3 regions of the Pseudomonas sp. KT_2_4 genome follow, and region 2 is predicted to be linked to each of the others. Evidence: predicted binding sites of a transcription regulator. Region 2 holds the regulator's gene; each other region holds the start of a gene.
What was found. The regulator sigma-54, encoded in region 2, starts transcription at its own class of promoters, with help from an activator protein. The targets are predictions, from matches to a motif close to ANTGGCATNNANNTTGCTNT.

Region 1 (3,272 bases), 2.7 Mb from region 2:
TGGGGGTCTAGAAACGAAAAAACGCCGCCACCGGGTTCGCAAGGGCAAACCGGGTGGGCGACGTCTTTGTCGTGAGGGGGCAACCGCCGTTGGCTACCTGTGATAATTCTTTAGCAAGAGCTGAGCCAGATCAGCCGAGCAACTCGCTCATGGCAATAATCTGCTCCGCCACCTGGATCAGTTTCTGTTGACGGCTCATGGCCTGGCGGCGCATCAGGGTGTAGGCCTCTTCCTCGTTACAGCTTTTCATTTTCATCAGCAGGCCCTTGGCCAACTCGATGCGCTTGCGTTCGGCCAGTTGCTGGTCGCGGGCATGCAGCTGGGCGCGCAGGGCCTGGTCACTCTCGAAGCGCGCCATGGCCACATCGAGGATCGGTTGCAGGCGCTGGGCCTGGATGCCTTCGACGATATAGGCACTGACGCCGGACTTGATGGCCTGGCGCATCACATTCGGGTCGTGCTCGTCGGTGAACATCACGATGGGCCGGGGCTGATCGCGGCTGACCAGCACCACTTGCTCCATCACATCGCGCCCGGGTGACTCGGTATCGATCAGGATCACATCAGGACGCACTGTTTCGACGCGTGCGGGCAGGTCGATGGTCAAGCCGGACTCATCGATCACCTCGAAGCCGGCCTCGGTCAATGCGGCCTTGAGGCGCCCTACCTTGCGCGGGGTGTCGTTGATCAACAGGATTCGCAGCATCGTCCGGCTCCTGTCAGCGCAGCGCTTGGCGATTGGCGTCATCGGCCAAGGCGTGAAGGTGGAAGCTGCGGGCATAGCCGGCGGGATCGCTGCCGTCCCAGGTCTTGCCGTCGAGCAACTGGCTGCGGCGCATGTCCGAGTTGCCCGGGGTAATGCCCAGCGTCTCGGCCGCCTGGCGGTACAGCGCCAGTTGCTGCACCTGCCGGGCGACGCCCAGGTAGTCCGGGTCTTCACGCAGCAAGCCCCAGCGCCGAAACTGGGTCATGAACCACATGCCATCGCTGAGGTAGGGCAGGTTCACCTCGCCGTCGGCGAAAAAGCGCAGTGCATGGGGATCTTGCCACTGGTTGCCCAGGCCATCGTCATAGTCCCCCAGCAAGCGTGGTTCGATGCAAGCCACAGGCGCATCGAGGTATTCAGGGGCACTGAGCAACTGGGCGGTAGAGCGGCGGTTTTCACGGCTCTGCTCGATAAACCGGCTGGCCTCCAGGATCGCCATGACCAGCACGCGTGCGGTATTGGGGTAGGCGTCAACGAAGGCTTGGGTGCAGCCCAGGACTTTTTCCGGGTGGTCCGGCCAGATCGCCTGGCTGGTCGCCAGGGTAAAGCCCTGGTTCTGTTGCACTGCGCTGGCGCACCAAGGTTCACCCACGCAAAGGCCGTCGATGCGGCCGGCTTGCAGGTGCGCCACCATTTGTGGCGGCGGCACTACTACGCTGTTCACATCCTGCAAGGGATGAATGCCTTGGCTCGCCAGCCAGTAATACAACCACATGGCGTGGGTGCCGGTGGGAAACGTCTGGGCGAAGGTGAGTTTTGTCCGGCTTTGGTGCACATGGCGCTTCAACGCCTCAGGAGTGATCATCCCTTGCTGTTGCAGGCCATGGGACAGGTTGATGCCCTGACCATTCTGGTTCAGCCCCATCAGCACCGCCATGGGGCTGGGGGCGACGCCGCCGATGCCCAGGTGTACGGCATAGATCAGCCCGTAGAGACTGTGGGCGGCGTCCAATTCACCGCTGACCAGCTTGTCGCGCAGGTTGGCCCAGGACGCCTGGCGCTTGAGGTTGAGTGTGAGGCCGTAGGGTTGGGCGAAGCCCTGGGTGGCGGCGACCACCAGCGAGGCGCAATCGGTCAGGGCCATGAACCCCAGGTCCAGGCTGCTCTTTTCTGGGGCATCGCTGCCGTTTACCCAAGCCAGCGGATCGTTCATCAATACCTGCCTTTTTCTAAAAAAAAGCGCCGTTTCCCTGGTTGGCGTATAGGCCATTGCAGGGGAACGACGCCTTTGTCCGTAGGCCCGTGCCGCCTTTGGTGCGAGCCTGATACAGAGTGCAAAGCAAGGCACATGCCATGGGTGGGGCGGTTGCAACAGGCCGTCAGCTTTCGATCATGATTGAACCTCGTGCGCCTCGCAGTATGGCCGCTTCTTCAGGCCAGACCGCCAGGCATACCCACGGTGCACGCTGATTACCTCGCAACCCTCAATTGCCGCTGGCTGTACAGCGCGCTGCTGTGCGCCGTTCTGGTACTGGGCAGTGCCACGGCCCGTGGCGAGGAGTTGCCGCTCTACGGCGCCGAAGACGAGAGAAGCTCGGCGGTGGTGCTGCGGCATATTTCCGTCAATAGGCTGCGCGGCATCATGCGGCGTGCGGGGCTGGATGAGCCGCGCTACCCCCTGCGTGAAAACGGCGCGCGTACGTTCTATGTAACCGGGCCTTCCCGTTATGTCGACCAGGTATTGCGCCTCGCTCAACTGATGGACCGCCCCCCACGCAAGGTGCCAGAGCATGCGTCGTTATTCGGCGTGGTGAAAGTGATCAACGTCCTCGTGGACGATCACCTGCAGGGCGCAGGTGCCAACAGGGTCCTTGTACCGGGCATGGCTTCAATGATCAAAGCTCGGTTATCCCAGGCGCAGAAGGACCAACTGGCCGATGGCCGCCTTGTGTTAATGGCTTATCCGGATACCAACAGTCTGTTGATCAAGGGTTCACCTGCCCAAGTGAAGGTTATCGAAAAACGGGTGGCCGAGTTGGATGTCGCCCAGCCGCTGGATGAAGCCTCGCCGGGGCCGGCGCAGGCTGTCGGTGGAGACGTGCAACTGGTCGGCGCACCTCAGTTGACCGCCGCGCAATATGAGTACGTGCGACGTGCGTTCCTGCGAGCGGACCCTGAGTCTTCCCCCTGAAAAAGGCGTTTGTCCATGCACCTGGAAATATTGCTGCAGGAGCAACTGATCAGCCGCAAGCGTTTGGCCGCATTCGCACCGGGGAAGGTGCTGCCCTTGGACCCAGGCGTCACCCGCTGTGTGGAGGTGCGGGTCAATGGGCAACTGATGGCAGTGGGAGAGTTGGTGCAGTTGGAGGATCGGCTAGGAGTTGAATTACAGGAAACCTTTCAGGAGTGGCTGCCGCGATAAGGGTGCGAGCGAATTATCTGACCGGCTTCGGCCCAAAAAAGGCAAATGAATGGGTTTTTTCCTAACGCAGGTACGGGGCGCGGTTTTTATAGTCATGCCAATGGCAGATGAATTGGTTCACACAGTATGGATTTGAATGTCAGT
Region 2 (3,272 bases):
TTCCAACAGTTCCGGGAACCGCGAGAGGTGGCTAGGCAGGTTGCGCGCATCAATCGAGACCGCCACCAGCGGCTGCGCCAATTCGGTATGGATCAGTGCGCGTTCCGCCAGCTCTGGCAGCAGGCCGGCGGGCAGGTTGTCGATGCAATAGAAGCCGTTGTCCTCAAGCACATTGAGGGCGGTGCTCTTACCCGAGCCGGAGCGACCGCTGACGATGATCAAACGCATGATTACTGCCCGTTTTGTTCATCCAGGACAACTTGGTACAACGCTTCATTGCTGGAGGCGCTGCGCAGTTTGTCGCGTACATCCTTGCGGTCCAGCATGCTGGCGATCTGCCGGAGCAGTTCCAGGTGCGCATCGGTGGCGGCTTCCGGGACCAGCAGCACGAAGAGCAGGTCGACCGGGGCGCCGTCGATGGCGTCGAAATCAATGGGGTGATCCAAGTGCAGCAAGGCGCTCACAGGTGTTTCACAGCCTTTGAGGCGGCAGTGCGGAATGGCGATGCCGTTGCCAAAACCGGTGGAACCGAGTTTTTCACGGGCAATCAACGCTTCGAAGACATCTTGCATCTCCAGATCCGGCACTTCGCGTGCGATCAGGTTGGCAATTTGTTCGAGGGCTTTTTTCTTGCTGCCGCCCGGCACGTTCACGAGGGAACGGCCGGGGGTCAGGATGGTTTCAAGTCGGATCATGGGGGGAGAGTTAACGACCTGTACCTTGCATCAGGTGCAGATTCTTTTCCTTATGCTTTATGAGTTGGCGGTCGAGCTTGTCGTAGAGCGAGTCAATTGCCGCGTACATGTCTTCATGTTCTGCATTGGCAACGAGCTTGGCATTCGGTACGTGCAGGGTGGCCTCGATTTTCTGCTTGAGCTTATCGACCTCCATGGTGACCTGCACGTTGGTGATCTTGTCAAAATGTCCCGCAAGCTTGTTCAGTTTGCTCTCGGTGTATTCACGCAGGGGCTTGGTGACTACCAGCTGGTGTCCACTGATGTTGACTTGCATACAGCTTCTCCTTCGTTGCCAGTGCATAAGGCGGTGGGCAGGAATACCCACCACTGGAACGCTGTGGCCCGCCCGTCACATCAAACGCTTACGCTCGCTGGATGGCGCGATCCCTAGGGACTCGCGGTACTTGGCGACGGTTCGACGGGCGACCTGAATGCCTTGTGCCTCCAGTAAACCAGCGATCTTGCTGTCACTCAACGGCTTTTTCTGATTTTCAGCGGCAACCAGTTTTTTGATGATCGCGCGGATCGCCGTGGACGAGCATTCACCGCCTTCAGAGGTGCTGACGTGGCTGGAGAAAAAGTATTTCAGCTCATAAATACCCCGTGGGGTATGCATGAATTTCTGCGTGGTAACCCGGGAAATCGTCGATTCATGCATGCCGACGGCTTCGGCGATGTCGTGCAGCACGAGAGGCTTCATGGCCTCGTCGCCGTACTCCAGAAAACCGCGCTGGTGTTCGACGATCTGGGTTGCGACTTTCATCAGGGTTTCGTTGCGGCTTTGCAGGCTCTTGATGAACCACCGCGCTTCCTGCAACTGGTTGCGCATGAAGGTGTTATCGGCGCTGGTGTCGGCGCGGCGCACAAAACCTGCGTATTGCGGGTTGACCCGCAGGCGCGGTACCGACTCCTGGTTCAGCTCCACCAGCCAACGTTCGTTGTCCTTGCGCACGATGACGTCGGGCACTACGTATTCGGCTTCGCTGGATTCGATCTGCGAGCCTGGGCGCGGGTTGAGGCTTTGCACCAGCTCGATGACCTGGCGCAAGTCATCTTCCTTGAGCTTCATACGGCGCATCAGTTGGCTGTAGTCGCGACTGCCCAGCAGGTCGATGTAGTCACTGACCAGGCGTTGCGCTTCGGTGAGCCATGGGGTCTTGGCCGGCAATTGGCGCAGTTGCAGCAACAGGCACTCGCTGAGTGTGCGGGCACCAATGCCGGCGGGCTCGAATTGCTGGATGCGGTGCAGGACGGCTTCGATTTCGTCCAGTTCGATATCCAGTTCCGGGTCGAAGGCCTCAAGGATCTCCTCGAGGGTTTCGTCCAGGTAGCCCTGGTTGTTGATGCAGTCGATCAGGGTGACCGCGATCAGGCGATCGGTATCGGACATCGGCGCCAGGTTCAGTTGCCACAACAGGTGGCTCTGCAGGCTCTCGCCCACCGACGTACGGGTGGTGAAGTCCCACTCGTCATCATCGTTGCTCGGCAGGCTGCTGGCGCTGGTCTGGTAGACGTCTTCCCACGCGGTGTCCACGGGAAGCTCGTTGGGAATGCGTTCGTTCCAGTCGCCTTCCTCCAGGTTGTCCACCGTCGGGGCGGTTTCCTGATAGGAGGGTTCCTGCACGTCGGGATTGGGTTTTTGCTCGATGTTGTCGGCCAGCGGGTCTGCATTATCGAAGTCGTCGCCTTCTTCCTGGCGTTCGAGCATCGGATTGGACTCCAGGGCCTCCTGGATTTCCTGTTGCAGGTCCAGGGTCGACAATTGGAGCAGGCGGATGGCCTGTTGCAGCTGCGGTGTCATCGTCAGCTGCTGGCCCATTCTCAGGACTAGCGATGGTTTCATGGCAGGGGCTTAACACCTTATTCGCCGGCGCAATGCGCCATCCACGACAGGGCGCGTGAGCGCCAAACATAAGCAAATTATATGCCTGATCTCGGGGCCTTTGCCTAGAGCGCGGTAACAATAAAAAAACCGAGGTTTCCATTGACTCCCGCGCGCTCCAGGGAAAAGCGCGATACCCCTGTGTTTACAGGCGGAACTCGTGACCCAGGTACACTTCCTTCACCAGCTCGTTAGCCAGGATAGTCTCGGCATCGCCTTCGGCAATCAGCTGACCATCGTTGACGATATACGCTGTTTCGCAGATATCGAGGGTTTCGCGCACGTTGTGGTCGGTGATCAGCACGCCAATGCCCTTGGCCTTGAGGTGATGGATGATCTGCTTGATGTCACCCACCGAAATCGGGTCGACACCGGCAAAGGGTTCATCCAGCAGGATGAATTTCGGCGCGGTCGCCAGGGCGCGGGCGATTTCCACGCGGCGGCGCTCACCACCGGACAGGCTCATGCCGAGGTTGTCGCGAATATGGTTGATGTGGAATTCCTGCAGCAGGCTTTCCAGCTCCTGGCGGCGGCCATCGCGATCGAGTTCCTTGCGGGTCTCGAGAATCGCCATGATGTTATCGGCTACCGACAGTTTGCGGAAGATCGACGCTTCCTGGGGAAGATAGCCAATACCTGCCCGTGCACGACCG
Region 3 (3,272 bases), 1.3 Mb from region 2:
GAAAAAACGCTCGAAGTCACGGCGAACCGCCGGGTCGGCATTCTCGTTGACGGTCAACGAGGCCGAGGTGTGCTGCAGCCACAAATGCAACAGGCCCACACGGCACGCCTTCAATTCAGGCAAGCCGGCAAGCAACTCGTCCGTTACCAAGTGAAAGCCCCGGGGCTTGGCCCGCAGGGTAATCAGGGTCTGTTGCCACATACAGTTCTCCGCCCATCGGCGCGCATTCTAGCGCGCTCTGGGAAAAAACAAAGTGCCGAATACGCCTTCATGCCTGTAAGACATTTGCACCCTTAAAAGTGCTGTGTGGATCCCATCACAAAGTCGATAAAAAACCCATGCGCCTTTAGCCACAGACAAACGCCAGGCAAAAAAATGCCCGGCAAGCCGGGCATGTTTTTTTCGCCTGGTTACAAGTTGTAGCCGCGCTCGTTATGTTGCGCCAGGTCGAGGCCAACCGCCTCTTCTTCCTCGGTGACACGCAGGCCCATGACCATGTCGAGCACCTTGAGGATGACGTAGGTCACGATCGCCGTGTAGATCACGGTAAAGCCCACGCCTTTGCACTGGATCCAGACTTGGGCTGCGATGTCCGTCACGGTGCCGAAGCCGCCCAGCGCCGGGGCAGCGAACACACCGGTAAGGATCGCACCGACAATGCCGCCGATACCGTGCACGCCGAAAGCGTCCAGGGAGTCGTCATAACCCAGCTTGCGCTTGAGGCTGGTCGCGCAGAAGAAGCACACCACACCGGCGACCAGGCCAATCACCAGGGCGCCCATCGGGCCCACGGTGCCCGCCGCTGGCGTCACGGCGACGAGGCCGGCGACCACGCCCGAGGCGATACCCAGTGCGCTGGGCTTGCCGTGGGTGATCCACTCGGCAAACATCCAGCCCAGGGCCGCAGCTGCTGTAGCGATTTGAGTTACCAGCATCGCCATGCCCGCGGTGCCGTTGGCCGCCGCGGCGGAACCGGCGTTGAAGCCAAACCAGCCAATCCACAGCATGGCCGCGCCCACCAGGGTATAGCCCAGGTTATGCGGGGCCATCGGCGTGGTCGGGAAGCCTTTGCGCTTGCCGAGCACGATGCACGCCACCAGGCCAGCCACACCCGCGTTGATGTGCACAACGGTGCCGCCAGCGAAGTCCAGCACGCCCCAGTCCCACATCAGGCCGCCGTTGCCGCTCCAGACCATGTGCGCAATCGGCGCGTAGACCAGGGTGAACCAGATAGCCATGAAGATCAGCATCGCGGAGAACTTCATACGCTCAGCGAAAGCACCGACGATCAGCGCCGGGGTAATGATGGCAAAGGTCATCTGGAAGGTAATGAACACGGCCTCCGGAAACAGCGCCGCCGGCCCGGTGATGCTGGCCGGGGTAACACCCGCCAGGAACGCCTTGCCCATGCCGCCGAAGAAGGAATTGAAGTTGACCACGCCTTGTTCCATACCGGTGGTATCGAACGCGATGCTGTAGCCGTAGACGACCCAGAGGATGCTGATCAGGCCAGTGATGGCGAAGCACTGCATCATCACCGACAGAATATTCTTGGAGCGGACCATGCCGCCGTAGAACAGCGCCAGGCCAGGGATGGTCATGAACAGCACCAGCGCGGTGGCAGTGAGCATCCAGGCGGTGTCGCCGGAATTGAGGACTGGAGCAGCCACTTCATCTGCCGCCATGGCCAGGCTTGGCATTACGATGGACAGCAGGGCTCCGAGCCCTGCGAATTTACGCAGAGTCATATTGTTTTCTCCTGGGGCGTTGGGGTTTGGCGGCTTAGATTGCGTCGGTATCGGTTTCGCCGGTACGGATGCGAATAGCCTGTTCCAGATTGACCACGAAGATCTTGCCGTCACCGATCTTGCCGGTGTTGGCCGCCTTGGTTATCGCCTCGATAACCCGATCAAGATCCTTGTCGTCAATGGCGACATCGATCTTCACCTTCGGCAGGAAATCGACCACGTATTCCGCGCCGCGATACAGCTCGGTATGACCCTTCTGCCGACCGAAGCCCTTGACCTCAGTAACGGTAATGCCCTGCACGCCGATCTCGGACAGTGACTCGCGAACATCGTCCAACTTGAACGGCTTGATGATGGCAGTGACTAGCTTCATGAAAACTCTCTCCCGAATTTGGTGGACTTGCCCCAGGAAAACAAACCCGTCTCAAGTCTAAGCGCAGTGCCTGGCTTTGTAACGCATCGTCGCCTCGGCATTTGCCGTCGCGACGCCAGCGAACCACTGGTGACGAGCCCTGTACCCCGGATCCGTCGGCGCACTGCATTCGTCACAGCGACTGCATCAGTGCATGGGTCATGATCGTCTAAGCAGAAACCTTGCCAGCTCCGTAAAAACCACTGAAATCAATCCATTGCCCGCTTGTGCCCACCTACGGGGCGCCTGCGCGACAGCATTGCGCATCAAAACAGTGCGCGGCCGCCCGCCCCAATGCGCGAAAACCGTGCGCAACAGAGCGTGAAAATGACTATAGACGCTGCGTGATACACTGCCGGCCAACTGTTTTCCGGAATATGTCCAATGCTCGCGCCCAAAGACTTCCTCGACGCCCTGAGCGGCCACGCCTCTCGCCTGTTCAGCGGCGACACCCCACTGCCCCGCAATGAAATCGAAAGCCAGTTCAAGGCTTTGCTACAGAGTGGTTTCAGCAAGCTCGACCTGGTCAGCCGAGAAGAGTTTGACAGCCAGATGGTGGTGCTGGCTCGTACACGTGCGCGGCTGGAGAGCCTGGAGGCGAAGGTGGCTGAACTTGAAGCCCGGTTGACGCCACCTTCTGCTGAGTGAACGCGATTGTTGTGGGAGCTGGCTTGCCTGCTCCCACACTTGTTTTGCGTTGCCGCCCGGATACGTTCTGTAAAACCTCCCCCGCCCCGCTCCATCCCACCTCGTCTACCCTTGAAAAAACCGCAGGAAGCGGCCCTCCCATTCAAGGAACGAGCATGTCCCTCGCCATTGTCCACAGCCGCGCACAGGTCGGTGTGGAAGCCCCAGCCGTCACTGTCGAAGTGCATATGGCCAATGGCCTGCCGTCTCTCACCTTGGTGGGTTTGCCCGAAACCGCAGTGAAGGAAAGCAAGGACCGCGTGCGCAGTGCCATCCTCAACTCGGCGCTGCAATATCCGGCCCGGCGCATCACGCTCAACCTCGCGCCCGCCGACCTGCCCAAGGACGGCGGGCGTTTTGATCTGGCGATTGCCCTCGGCATCCTGGCGGCCAGTGTGCAAGTGCCGGCCTTGATGCTCGATGAC

Region 1: AB9N64_RS10055 (CmpA/NrtA family ABC transporter substrate-binding protein) is a predicted target of sigma-54. The motif match lies at 2,043-2,062, and genes of this name have one in related genera.
Region 3: glnK (P-II family nitrogen regulator) is a predicted target of sigma-54. The motif match lies at 2,331-2,350, and genes of this name have one in related genera.

What each region holds. Positions count from the first base shown of each region.
Region 1 covers NZ_CP166962.1:2,196,825-2,200,096, reverse strand. Annotated here, with positions in the region: gene AB9N64_RS10060 (ANTAR domain-containing response regulator) at 131-706, opposite strand; gene AB9N64_RS10055 (CmpA/NrtA family ABC transporter substrate-binding protein) at 720-1,919, opposite strand; gene AB9N64_RS10050 (secretin N-terminal domain-containing protein) at 2,166-2,897, shown strand; gene AB9N64_RS10045 (FliM/FliN family flagellar motor switch protein) at 2,913-3,128, shown strand.
Region 2 covers NZ_CP166962.1:4,938,646-4,941,917, forward strand. Annotated here, with positions in the region: gene rapZ (RNase adapter RapZ) at 1-228, opposite strand, end outside; gene ptsN (PTS IIA-like nitrogen regulatory protein PtsN) at 231-695, opposite strand; gene hpf (ribosome hibernation-promoting factor, HPF/YfiA family) at 706-1,011, opposite strand; gene AB9N64_RS22730 (RNA polymerase factor sigma-54) at 1,087-2,580, opposite strand; gene lptB (LPS export ABC transporter ATP-binding protein) at 2,765-3,272, opposite strand, start outside.
Region 3 covers NZ_CP166962.1:3,603,393-3,606,664, forward strand. Annotated here, with positions in the region: gene AB9N64_RS16775 (secondary thiamine-phosphate synthase enzyme YjbQ) at 1-201, opposite strand, end outside; gene AB9N64_RS16780 (ammonium transporter) at 411-1,748, opposite strand; gene glnK (P-II family nitrogen regulator) at 1,783-2,121, opposite strand; gene AB9N64_RS16790 (accessory factor UbiK family protein) at 2,545-2,808, shown strand; gene AB9N64_RS16795 (YifB family Mg chelatase-like AAA ATPase) at 2,964-3,272, shown strand, end outside.